DNA from 3 places in the Priestia sp. TRM10 genome. Region 1 is predicted to be linked to each of the others. Evidence: predicted binding sites of a transcription regulator. Region 1 holds the regulator's gene; each other region holds the start of a gene.

Evidence for each region. Region 1 encodes Rex, which represses fermentation and respiration genes when NADH is low (regulators of the CRP and FNR family bind a similar motif). Its sites were predicted from a motif close to TTGTGAAATATTTCACAA; they were not measured.
Region 2: the regulator Rex is predicted to act here: its motif matches at 2,111-2,128, upstream of ACK3CR_RS10455 (helical membrane plugin domain-containing protein).
Region 3: the regulator Rex is predicted to act here: its motif matches at 2,474-2,491, upstream of ACK3CR_RS05190 (NarK family nitrate/nitrite MFS transporter).

What each region holds. Positions count from the first base shown of each region.
Region 1 covers NZ_JBJZOT010000014.1:4,280-8,520, reverse strand. The annotation lists gene ACK3CR_RS16675 (CPBP family intramembrane glutamic endopeptidase) at 183-902, shown strand; gene ACK3CR_RS16670 (YdiK family protein) at 899-1,102, shown strand; gene tatC (twin-arginine translocase subunit TatC) at 1,161-1,913, opposite strand; gene ACK3CR_RS16660 (twin-arginine translocase TatA/TatE family subunit) at 1,931-2,116, opposite strand; gene ACK3CR_RS16655 (redox-sensing transcriptional repressor Rex) at 2,158-2,805, opposite strand; gene moaC (cyclic pyranopterin monophosphate synthase MoaC) at 2,807-3,310, opposite strand; gene ACK3CR_RS16645 (ABC-F family ATP-binding cassette domain-containing protein) at 3,533-4,241, shown strand, end outside.
Region 2 covers NZ_JBJZOT010000011.1:412,316-416,556, forward strand. The annotation lists gene ACK3CR_RS10445 (YuzC family spore coat inner layer protein) at 1-204, opposite strand, end outside; gene ACK3CR_RS10450 (NAD(P)/FAD-dependent oxidoreductase) at 393-1,571, opposite strand; gene ACK3CR_RS10455 (helical membrane plugin domain-containing protein) at 1,611-2,051, opposite strand; gene kapD (3'-5' exonuclease KapD) at 2,698-3,318, shown strand; gene kapB (kinase-associated lipoprotein KapB) at 3,349-3,738, opposite strand; gene ACK3CR_RS10470 (hypothetical protein) at 3,835-4,023, shown strand; gene ACK3CR_RS10475 (MalY/PatB family protein) at 4,048-4,241, opposite strand, start outside.
Region 3 covers NZ_JBJZOT010000007.1:6,824-11,064, reverse strand. The annotation lists partial or broken gene ACK3CR_RS05200 (FAD-dependent monooxygenase) at 1-857, shown strand, start outside; gene ACK3CR_RS05195 (amidase) at 881-2,296, opposite strand; gene ACK3CR_RS05190 (NarK family nitrate/nitrite MFS transporter) at 2,581-3,786, shown strand; gene ACK3CR_RS05185 (aldose epimerase family protein) at 3,813-4,241, opposite strand, start outside.

The DNA.
Region 1 (4,241 bases):
TTCAAGCGCACATGACAAGATATTCTATGTATTTCTGTTCACTGTGGAGCGTAAAATAGATAAACCGCTGATTGCGTTTAGTATTAGCTCATTTCGATCATATGTTACAATAGCTAAGGTGAATTGTTTTGCAATGTACATAAGTTTTACCTTCAAATATATTATAAAGGGGTTTTCATTTCTTGACTAAACGTTACTGGTATGTCATTTTGACGTACGTATTAATGCAGCTTTCTGTATATCCAGTTTTGTATGCCCTAGTAAAGATGAATGTATTTTCTACAAGATCTGAGCTTGTCACGGCAAACATTTATTGGACAATCATTAGCTTTATCCTTGCTTTAATCATTACGCTTCTCTTATTAAGACCAGATATGAACATGCGTAAAAAATACAACTGGTCTAAAATTATATCTTGGGCAATTCTAGGCGTTTTTATGGCACTTTTAGCGCAAGGAATTGCATCTAATATCGAAACGAAAGTATTTGGCGTGAACCCTGAATCAGAAAATACCCAGAATATTATGAGCTTAGTAGAGGTTGTTCCGTTACTAATTGCTGTTGTCTCTATAATAGGTCCTATTTTAGAAGAAGTAGTATTTCGTAAAATCATTTTTGGTTCGCTTTACGAGCGATCTAACTTCTTTATCGCAGCAATTATTAGTTCCTTTATCTTTGCTCTTGTTCATCAAGATTTTTCACACCTTCTCGTTTATATGTCGATGGGACTAACATTTGCTTTTCTCTATGTTAAAACATCGTCTATTCTTGTTCCCATCTTCGCACATGTTTCAATGAATACATTCGTTGTGATGATGCAGTACGTTTTTAAAGACGATATTGAAAAATACATCGACCAACAGGAGAAACTTCAACAAATTTTCGGAGGCTTTCAGCTATGAGAACTACTCCCCTCAACTTGGGAATTATGTATGGATTTTTAGGACTTATCTTTACGTTTCTTGCGATTCGAAATGCGCATGAAACAGTCTTTAACTTTATGACGATTGTATTTACCATTTTTGCAACGCTAGAAATTGGGGTTGCCATTAGAGCGTTTATCCTTCATTTTCGTATCAAAAAGATGAAAAAGAAACAGTAGAAGATAAAGACAGCCTTTCACAAGCTTTAGCTATGAAAGGCTGTCTTTATTTTATATTCTATTGTACATGGGATTTTTCCTCTTCTTCTTGCACTTTCATACTCTTTTTGTAAGAAAAATAAGAGATTCCAATACTGATTTCATATAGAACTAGCAACGGTAACGTCACCATTAGATGAGACAAAAGCTCTGGAGGTGTAATAATCGCTGCGATGACGAGCAATACAAAATATGCATACTTGCGGATGCTCACTAATGTCATTGGTGTGATAATGCCTAAACGAGTGAGAAACATGACAACAACAGGCATTTGAAACAAAATCCCAAATGGTAATGTAAATTGAAAAAGAAATTCAAAGTACTCATTAATTCCAATCACTTGATTTACGTCTAAACGCTCTGTTAAGCTTGTCATAAACTTAACGACAAATGGAAAGAGAACAAAATAAGAAAATGATACCCCCGCTAAGAACAATAGCACCGAGAATGGTATATAGCTTAATGTTACTTTTCTTTCTTTTTCAAGTAATCCAGGACTTACAAATGCCCATACATGATAAAGAATCACAGGTGAAGAAAGAACACATCCAATAATAAAGGCAAACTGCATATAAATCTTCACTGGATCTGTCAGACGAAATGTATTCATCTCAAGGTCTTTCACTTCATCTGCACCTTGTAAATAGACAATAAGACTGTCGGCAAGAAAAAAGCCTGCTATTGTTGCACCTAAAAAAACGGCTGCAACAATTAAAACTCTTCTCCTAAGCTCTCCAATATGCTCATAAATCGACATGTTTTGTTCATTCATATCGCTTCACCCTTGCATTATTTAACATCAGTATGATCCGCTTTTGCTTTTTCTTTCCCTTCATCATCTGCAATTCCTTGTGCACCTTGCTTAAATTCACGCAGTGTTTTTCCAACTGCCTTTCCTAACTCAGGCAGTTTTTTAGGACCGAATATTAAGAGAGCTGCAAAGACAATGAGAATAATACTTCCCGTGCTAAGCATCTTCTCCCACCTCCTCTAAATGGAATGTGTTACACGTTCCCTCAGTTGACTAACTCTGTTGGATAGTTGCGTAAAAAATAAATGAGCGCTTGAAGCTCAACAGCTAAATCAATATGATGAATACGAATTGAATCTGGCACATTGATGCGCGCTGGTGTAAAATTTAATATCCCTTTTACACTAGTATGCTCTAATCTGTCTGTTATACCTTGAGCAGCTGTTGCAGGTACTGTTAAAATAACAACGCTTATATCGTTACCTAGCTTTTCTTCTAAATCATTAAGATGATAAATAGGCACATTACTAATTTTCTGGCCTACTCGACTTTCATCAACATCAAAAGCCATTTCAATTTTTGTATTATTATTTTTAATGAAATTATAGTTCAATAATGCTGTTCCAAGATTACCAACACCAATTAGCGCAATCTTTGTTAATTCATCTTGGTCTAGCGTTTTTCTAAAAAATGTAAGTAAATAGTTTACGTTATAACCATATCCCTTTTTTCCTAAAGCTCCAAAATAAGAGAAGTCACGACGAATTGTTGCTGAATCTACTTTGACCGCTTCGCTTAGCTCTGCTGACGATACTCGCTGTTTTCCTGAGGAATGTAAATTCTTAAGAAAACGATAGTATAAAGGCAAGCGTTTGGCTGTTGCCTGCGGTATTTTTAATTGTTCTGTACTCACACTATACCCCCCAATCTGTTAACCCTTGTTCCCTTGTAAAATCTCCACTTTTCCCACCTGTTTTTGTAAGCAAATACGTTGGACCAATAACCATTCCTTTATCGATGGCTTTGCACATATCGTAAGCGGTCAAAGCACATACGGACGCTGCCGTTAGCGCTTCCATTTCTACTCCTGTACTCCCCTTTGTCTTTACAGTAGCTTCAATAAGCAAGCGATATTTTCCTTCTTTTTCAGCCCAATTAAATTCAATATTTACTCCTTTTATAAATAAAGGATGGCACATTGGAATAAGATCAGACGTTTTTTTGGCCGCCATGATGCCTGCTATTTGAGAAACAGCTAATACATCACCTTTTCCAATTTCTTGTGATGTAATCTTATCGTATGTTTCTTTGTTTACTTCAATGCTTGAAGCAGCTGTTGCAACTCTTGTTGTTTCAGCTTTCTCTGAGATGTCGACCATATTAGCGCGACCTTGTTCGTTAAAATGAGTAAACCCCACTTTAGTTCCTCCTTATGTTTGACTATACACTATTTTTAGTCATCTGTCTTTGCACTTTCTACCTATACGAATGTTCCTTTTTAACTCTCCTTTATAGGTATGGTAGAATACCTATAGCAGCCTTTTTTCAACATAATGTGAATTATTTAACTAAGGAAAGCTCTAGAATAGCTGCCTGAGCTCTTCCCCCCTTTATTGTAAAGGATTAACTGAGGTGAAAAAATGATTTTATTACAACTAAATAATATCACGAAGTATTTTGGCGCTGATATTATTTTATCGAATATTAAAATGGAAGTACAATCAAACGACCGAATTGGCCTGGTTGGTCGAAATGGAGCTGGAAAATCCACTCTGCTTAAAATTATTTCAGGTGCAATCTCCTATGACGGTGGGGAAATTATAAAACCAAAAGATGTAGAACTTGGCTATATGGGCCAGGATACAATGCTTGAATCAGACTTGAGCATTTGGGATGAAATGATGACAGTATTCTCACCGCTAAAAGAAATGGAAAAGAAAATCCGTTCACTAGAAGAAAAAATGGGTGATCCTACCTTTTTAAACGATTCTACCAAATATGAAAAGCTCCTTCAAGAGTACGACATGCTTCAAGCAGCTTTTAAAGATAAAGGTGGATATCAGTATGAAGCAGAAACTCGTTCTATTTTACATGGATTTCGCTTTAAAGATCACTCTATACCTATCTCAACGCTTAGTGGAGGACAAAAAACACGCCTTTCACTTGCAAAATTATTGTTAACAAAACCAGATTTACTCATACTTGATGAACCAACAAACCATCTTGATATTGAAACACTTTCATGGCTTGAGCAATTTTTACAAGGATATGCAGGCGCCATTTTAATTGTTTCACACGACCGCTATTTTCTTGATAAAGTAGTCAATCGCGTTTACGAAATTTCACGTC
Region 2 (4,241 bases), on a different contig from region 1:
TGACTTTTGAGCAGCCTGCATGATAGAGGAAGCTAACTCATTTGAAGAGTGGATAGCTTCTGTCATCCTCTCAGCATCTTTTAGTAATCCTTTCATTGTTTGAGCAGAATTTTTAAATTGATTAGGACGTACGGTAGGCAAGCTCTGAAATCGATAAAGGGGGGCATATGGGTCAGGCTGATATGTGTAAGGATAATAGTACACTAAAATTCCTCCTTTTAAATAAAACTGTTCTGCAAACTACAATGTTCTAAGCAGAAATTGTCACAAAAAAATGAACTCTTGTTAGTGTATGAAGGAAAAAAGTAATTTAGGCAAGAACATCATAAAAAGAGGAGAGTCTACAAATAATAAAAAAGCTCCCTATCGTATAGATAGAGAGCTTGTCTAACTTAGTAAGCTAAGCTGAAAAGACCTTTAATGTGAGTTAAGTAACGAACGTTACTTGCTTCTTTCATTAGAGAAGCAGGAAGCCCTTTAAGTGGAGTTGAGTTTGCTCCAATAGTTGCTACTGCATCTTTGCGGCCTAAGCTTGCAAGTGTACCAGAGTTAACTGGAGAGAATGTTTCAAGATCTTTGTTTTCTAAGAAAGCATAAAGGTTATAACCGATAAGCTCTCCCATTTGCCAAGCAATTTGAGCTGTTGGTGGGTATGGACGACCTTCTGGGCCAAATACAACCGCGCTGTCTCCAGCAACAAATACATCTTTGTGTGATGTTGATTGAAGGAAGTCGTTCACTGTTGCGCGACCACGGTTTACTTCAAGACCGCTTTCGCCAACAAGTGGGTTACCTTGAACTCCGCCTGTCCAAACAAAAGTGTTAGCAACAACTTTTTGACCGTCTTTAAGGTCAATAGTGTTACCTTCAACGTTTGTTACAGGAAGACCTGTTAAGAACTCAACGCCGCGAGCTTCTAAGCTAGAAGTTGCGCGTTCGATTAAGTGGTCTGGTAAAACAGGAAGGATTTTTGGACCTGCTTCAACAAGTTTAAGTTTTACTGCTTTAGGGTCAACACCGTATTTGCGAGTAAGTTTAGGCATGATGTCAGCTAATTCACCAACAAGTTCAACACCTGTTAGACCGCCACCGCCGATAAGGATTGTTGCGTCAGCTTCATTTTTAGTTTTTGCATATTCTGCAATACGCTCTTCAACATGCTTGTAGATTTTATTAGCATCTGCAGCAGATTTTAGTACCATGCTGTTTTCTTCAAGGCCAGGGATACCAAAGTATGCTGTAACACTTCCTAAACCAACAACAAGAGCATCGTAAGTTAGGGTAGAACCGTCGCCTAGTTTGATTTCTTTATTGTCTACAGAGAAAGACTCAACTTCAGCGATTTTAAGATCGATATCAAGACCTTTAAAAAGCTTTGTTAGAGGCATAGCCACAGCTTGCTCAGATACGTTACCTGCTGCTAGTCTGTGTAGCTCTGTAATAATTTGGTGTGTAGGATATTTGTTAATAACTGTTACTTCTGCTTCTGATTTACTAAAGTGTTTGCGAACATTTAAAGCTGCTAAAACTCCGCCATAACCAGCGCCTAGAATGACAATTTTTTTTGACATGTTAGTTCCTCCGTTTTTACTAATTGAGTATGAAAAATACTATTTGTTTTCGCGTTCAGCTGAAACTTGTAGATAAGCATTTACAAAACGGAATAGTTTTTGTGCTTGAGGGTCTTTCAGCATTTTCATTAAGCCAAAGATACCAATTACTTCTTTGCTTTCGTCTGCACGATCTTTTGCCTCAATAGCAGTTGCTGCAAGGTTTTTAGCTGTGTGAACTACAGGCTCAGCAAGCTCTTGGATTGCTCCAACTGTGTCACTTTTTAGAACATCATCAGTTGCAACTGATTGTGCAAAGTCGTAAGACTTAGATAAGATGCTAACAAGCTCAGTTAACTTTGGAAGCTCCTCAACTAGTGTTGTTAGAGATTCTTGAACCTCAGGTTTTAATAGCTGATCGAGTACATCAAGTTGTTCTTGGCTAGCAGAAAATTTTGATCGTTCTTGATCAGTTTTTGCTTGAGTGATTGTTTCTGACATATCCAATTCTCCTTTACTTTTAAGCATTATGCTTGATTTTTAGACACCTACAAAAAAGTTTGTAAAATAGTGCACAAACTTTTTCACAAGCATCTAGAGGTAGAAAGTGTAAAAAAAATACAGATTCAAACCTATCAAAAATTTTGAGATACATATAATAATGAACTTAAAACAAAAATAAAACAATTAATAGTGCTTCTAAACTTTTTAAATAAACTAGCCAAGAAATTCATGCAAGAAATACAGACCTTCACATTCCTGAGAAGGTCTAATACGTATACTATATATTATATAGTATAACTTATATATTATAAAGTATATTATGGAATAAACTTTTACCAAAGGTGGGAATCCCTTTGTAAGAGGATAGAACAATCTTTAAAATTTAGTTAGCTCTTCTTCCTCATATTCTAGAATTCTTAAACAAACAAGCCGCTTTTCTCGTAAAGATAGAATTAAGGGCGTTTAACTATTATCATTTTACAAAAGAATGAATAGATTAACTAGTAAGAAAGCTAGAAAAGACCAAAAATTAAATTCTGAATATTTAGTTTCGTGTCAAAAAACTGACATATAAAAGCAGTTGAGATGGTATAATAAAAATATATTGTCTAAAGAAGAAATATATTGAAGGGTGGGAGGAGTTATGGGAAAAGAAAGTCAGCATCTTTTTATTGATTTTGAGTTCACAATGCCTGAACAAAAAGGGCGCCCAAAAGGTTTTTTTCCTGAGATTATTGAAGTTGGCATTGTAGTAGCGAGAAATTACAAAGTTATTGACACATTTTCCTCTTATGTTCGCCCTCAGCATTTCCCCACATTAACTAACCGTTGTAAAACATTTTTAAGCATCGAACAGCAAAGCGTTGATAGTGGTATAACACTTCAAGAGCTTGCAGACCTATTCAAAAATTATTGTAAAAACTATGAGACTACTGTTGTCACATGGGGAAATATGGATATGAAAGTGTTGCGACAAAATTGTCAGAAAGCCCGCATTCCTTTCACATTCAAAGGTGAACAAGTTGATTTATCGATGGAATACAAGAAATTTTTTGGAGATCGTAATCAAACAGGTCTTTGGAAAGCCGTTGAAGCATATGGAAAAAAAGGAACAGGGACGCATCATCGTGCGTTGGATGATGCGATGACAACCTATAACATTTTCAAGCTTGTTGAAAAGGATAAAAGTTATTTATCAAGCCCTGCTAAAACAACCATTGGAGATCGAATTGACCTTTCCAAAGTATTAAATAAGTTTGCATAGAGGCCAAGTCATTCAAAAAGTGATTTGGCTTTACGTTTGAGGAAAGTAGTCCTTTTCTAAGTTTTTGAGATGAACAAGGCATTGCTGAGCAAATGAACTCTCATTACCTTCGTATTTCTCAATTTGAACAGAGAGCGCTTTTCTAAGTGACTCTTTATAATCAGGTATAGCTTCATCAAAGATATGAACCATTTTTTGGGGTACATTCGTTTGTTCACGGTAAGCAAGAGCTCTGCGTTCATGAAAGAGCGCAACATCCGTTTGATTTGGATTATGAAGGTCCCCTTGAGTAGGGTGCTTTAAAACAGCTAAAACTCTTACAAGATAATGAGAAGGACGGATTTCAGTCACTTCTCCTACATACTTTCCTGTTTTATATAGGCCCGTCACAATAGAACCTACTTTAATCTTCTCTTCCATGCTATTTCCTCCTCTTAGATCTTCTTTATTTTTAGTATAAAGGAAAGGCTCACAAATTTCAGGTTAGAAGTAGAAAAACTGAGGAGTGTGAAAATGATGTTTGGCTTTGGTTTCTTTTTATATTTTCCTGAAGATAAGACAGAGTATATTCCTGCATTCATTACGCTTATCTTATTTTTTTTAGCTGCTATTTGGACAATGAGCTTTATAAAGAAAATTTCTAAAAAGCAAGAAAGACAAGCAAAAGAGCTTGAGGAAAAAATTAAAAATACAACGAAAATGTAGAAAAGCAGGCATTAGCCTGCTTTTCTATTTGCTTAGTGCTATTTTCAAACGTTTCAGACCTTCAAGTACAGTTTCTTTAGAACAACCAAGATTCATACGAACAAACCCTTCACCTTGCGTACCATATTTAGGTCCAGGCTCAAGTGCTAAATGGCCTTTATGAAGAAGCCTTTCTTTTAATTCTTCATCTGAAAAACCTATTCCACGGCAGTCAATCC
Region 3 (4,241 bases), on a different contig from region 1:
CATTACACAATCCAGTTTGGCTCAGTCGTTTTGGAACCTCTCATAAGCAAGTTCCTTCCTATCAACAGGACCATGTCTTTTTTGTAGGAGATGCTGTTCACATCCATAACCCTGCAGGTGGACGAGGAATGAACATTGGACTTCAGGATGCTATGAATATATCTTGGAAGCTATCTTTCGTATTAAGAGGCTTTTCCCCTCCATCTCTTCTGCGAAGCTATGATGAAGAAAGAAGGCCCATTGGCAAAAGCGTTCTGCAATCTACATCATTTCTCATAAAAAGCGTTACAAGCCAGAATAAGTTTTTTTCATCTTTAAGAAATACACTTGCTCCTAAGTTGATAGAGAAAGACTTTATTGCTACAAAAATTTTAGAAAGGCTAAGCAACATTGGTTTTCATTATAAAAAATCCCATCTCTCTAAAAAGATGCAAAGCCAATACTTACAGACAACAGGCTTAAAAAGTGGAGAAAGAATACAAGATTTCACTTTTTACAATCATGAAGGGGAGTGGCGCCTGTACGAACTTTTAAGAACACAAACATTTATCAGTCTCTTCTACTTAGATAGTTTACAAGAAAGTGATAAAGTTCTTATTGACCGCTTTCATAAAGTACTTAACGTGCATTACCCTAAAGCAATAAATCCTTTTGTTGTTTTAGGAAAAGCACCTGAATTATGTTCACTCCCCTGTTTAGTTGATCATGATCAAACATTACGAAAGAACATCCATATGAGTCATAAGGACGTCCTCCTTCTTCGCCCTGATGGATATGTTGCCTTTCATCAAAAAGAGCTAAATATACAAGAAGTTATTCATAAATTGAGCTATTGGCTCTTATCTAAAAAAGGTTAGGATTTTCTCCTAACCTTTTTTAATTAAAACGGAAATCGCTTTTGTTTACTATATTCCTCATCATAAGCATAAGAAGCACGCAGCACTAACTCATCTTGAAATCGGTTTCCGGCAATTTGAAGACCAATTGGTAACCCTGAGGCGGAAAAACCAATAGGAAGTGATGCTGCTGGAAATCCTGTTGTATTATATAAATGCGTTAACAACCAGTCTGAAACAGAACTGATTTTCTTACCGTTAATTTTATCAGGGCCAAGCAATCTGTAATCAAAAGCTGGAACAGCAAGCGTTGGAGATAAAATTAAATCATACGAGCCAAAAAAGTCTTGCATTTTGTTCCAAATAGAGGTCCGGATTGGATCAAGATTTTTATATTGCACAGCATTTAATTTTGTGCCTTCCTCAATCATCGCTTTATAGGAATCTGACACCCACTCTGGATTTTCATTTAAAAGAGGCCCGCTTCCAGCAGCTGCTGATGAATACCACATACTTGTGAAAAAGATGCTAAACTCCTCAAGGTTCATGCCGAAATCCATATCAATTTTCTCAACTGTACAACCAAGCTCTTCCCACTTTGACAACGTATTTTCAACAATATGAGCAACTTCCTTGTCCACTTCATAAAGACCAAAGTTTTCGGTATAAGCAATTCTAACTCCTTTTAAATTCCCTTTAAGTTTTTGACTTATTTCTTTATTATACACAGGCAACGAAAAAGGGTCTCTTGTGGAAGGTCCTTGTGTATTTTCTAAAAACAAGGCAGCATCCAATGGTGAATGACTCAAAACACCATGATTGGCAAATGGCGCTGTTGAACCAAAAGCATTTGCTGTGCTGTTTGTATTTGGAATAGCTCCGTATGTAGGCTTGAATCCGTATACTCCGCAAAAGCTGGCTGGAATACGAATAGATCCTCCCCCGTCATTTCCTTCTGCAATTGGTACAAGCCCAGCTCCAACAGCTGCAGCGGAGCCACCGCTCGATCCTCCTGATGTTTTAGAAACGTCCCATGGATTTTTGGTTGCTCCAAATAATAGGTTGTCTGTTGTGCCAATATGACCGAACTCAGGCGTGTTTGTTTTTCCAATCACAATAGCTCCGGCCCTTTTCAATCGTTCAACAATTACAGCATCTCGATCTGGAATATGGTTTTGAAAAGCAGGTGAACCAAACGTTGTACGAATTCCATTTGTTAAAGTTAAATCTTTTATAGCAATTGGAATGCCGTAAAAATCCCCTACATTTTCTTCTTTCATTAATCTTTCTTCCGCTTTCTTTGCTTCTTCTCTTACATTTTCATTTAGTGTTACAAATGCATTAATTTTATCGTTATAATCTTCAATTCGTTTTAAAAAGTAATCTGTTACTTCAACTGGAGAAAGTTTTTTCGCTTTCATTTGTGACACAAGCTCAGAAACGCCAAATTGTTCTAACATAGCCCAACACCTTCTTTTTCTTATCTACTCGTCAGTGTACGAAATTTTTAAATACCGAGTCAACCAACTGTACTTCTTATCCAAAAAATCTTCTCCTCATTAGTTAAATTAACTAGCGATATTTCTAGTCACTACGAAAAAACGCCTATTTCACGTTACATTTCCTTACATATCAATTTATTAATTTTTTCACAGATAGTATAAATAAAAAAAGATATCCTTTTCGTACATCTTTATTAAGTTTGAAGGTCATCTAAAACTTATCACTAGAAGGAGGAACAATAATGAAATTATCTCAATTGAGAACAAGTGGTCATGCTCCATCATTATTTTCAGCTTTTTTATACTTTGACGTTAGTTTTATGATTTGGGTAATGCTCGGTGCATTAGGCGTTTATATTACAAATGATTTTGGACTTTCTCCAAGTGAAAAAGGCTTAATTGTCGCTATTCCTATTTTGGGAGGATCTATTTTCCGTATTCTTTTAGGAATGTTAACAGACCGAATTGGCCCAAGGAAAACAGCAATTATCGGCATGTGTGCAACACTAGTTCCGCTTGTGCTTGGATGGCAGTTTGGAAATACAATGGGAGAGCTGTACATAATCGGGATTTTGCTTGGTGTTGCAGGTGCAAGCTTCTCTGTTGCTTTACCAATGGCAAGTCGTTGGTATCCACCACATCTTCAAGGACTTGCAATGGGGATTGCAGGAGCAGGAAATAGCGGAACCCTTCTAGCTACATTGTTTGGCCCTCGCCTTGCTGAAATATATGGATGGCACGGTGTAATGGGAATGGCTATTATCCCTCTTTTACTTGTATTCTTAATCTTTATCTTTACAGCAAAAGACGCTCCTTCACAGCCTGCTCCACAACCTTTAAAAGAATATCTTAAAGTTTTTAAATATCGAGATACATGGTTTTTCTGTCTTCTCTATAGCGTAACATTTGGTGGATTTGTGGGCCTTACAAGCTTCTTAAGCATTTTCTTCGTTGATCAGTATGGGTTAAGTAAAGTTGCAGCAGGAGACTTTCTCACACTTTGCGTTGCCGCAGGAAGCTTCGTTCGCCCAATCGGTGGTTTTCTTTCTGATAAATTTGGTGGAGCTCGTATTCTTATGTGTTTATATATTGGAGCTGCTCTTTGTATGTTTGGAGTTGCACAACTTCCAGGGCTTGGGCTTGCGATTGCCATTTTATTCGTTGCTATGGCCTGTCTTGGCATGGGAAATGGCGCTGTATTCCAACTCGTTCCACAACGTTTTCAAAAGCAAATTGGTATGATTACCGGAATTGTTGGTGCTGCGGGCGGAATTGGAGGTTTTTTTGTTCCAAACTTACTCGGTACTTTAAAAAGCACAACAAATACGTATGCAACAGGTTTTATCGCCTTTTCGGCCATTATTCTCGTTGCTTTAACCGTTCTTGTTGTTGCCCAGCAAACATGGAAAAGAACGTGGAATGCTCAAAATGAATCCGTTAAAATTTAAAAAGAAGCACTTTAAAGTGCTTCTTTTTACTGTTTTAGTCGAAATGTATAACGGCTTTCCTCTTGAAATGGCTTTTCGGGATAAAGAACAGCACTAGGGAAATTCTCATGATGAATCGCATCAGGTAACTTCTGCAGTTCAATGCAAATAGCCCCATGTTTAAAGCCAGCCCTTCCTTCATTGATTTTCTCTTTTTCGGTTAATCCATTGTTTGTATAAATTACAACAGCTGGCTCAGTTGTTGTTGCATAAAGTTCAACTGTCTTATTTTTATTTTTCAGCACAACTTCTTTGTCTTGGAGTAAAAATCCATGATCATATCCGCCTTCAATATGAAGCTGGGGGTCATCTTTCGTGATGAAGCTTCCTATCTTAACATCCTCCCGAAAATCAAATGGTGTATCTTCTACATTGAGTAATGTTCCTGTTGGTATAACTTCCTCTGTTAATTGTGT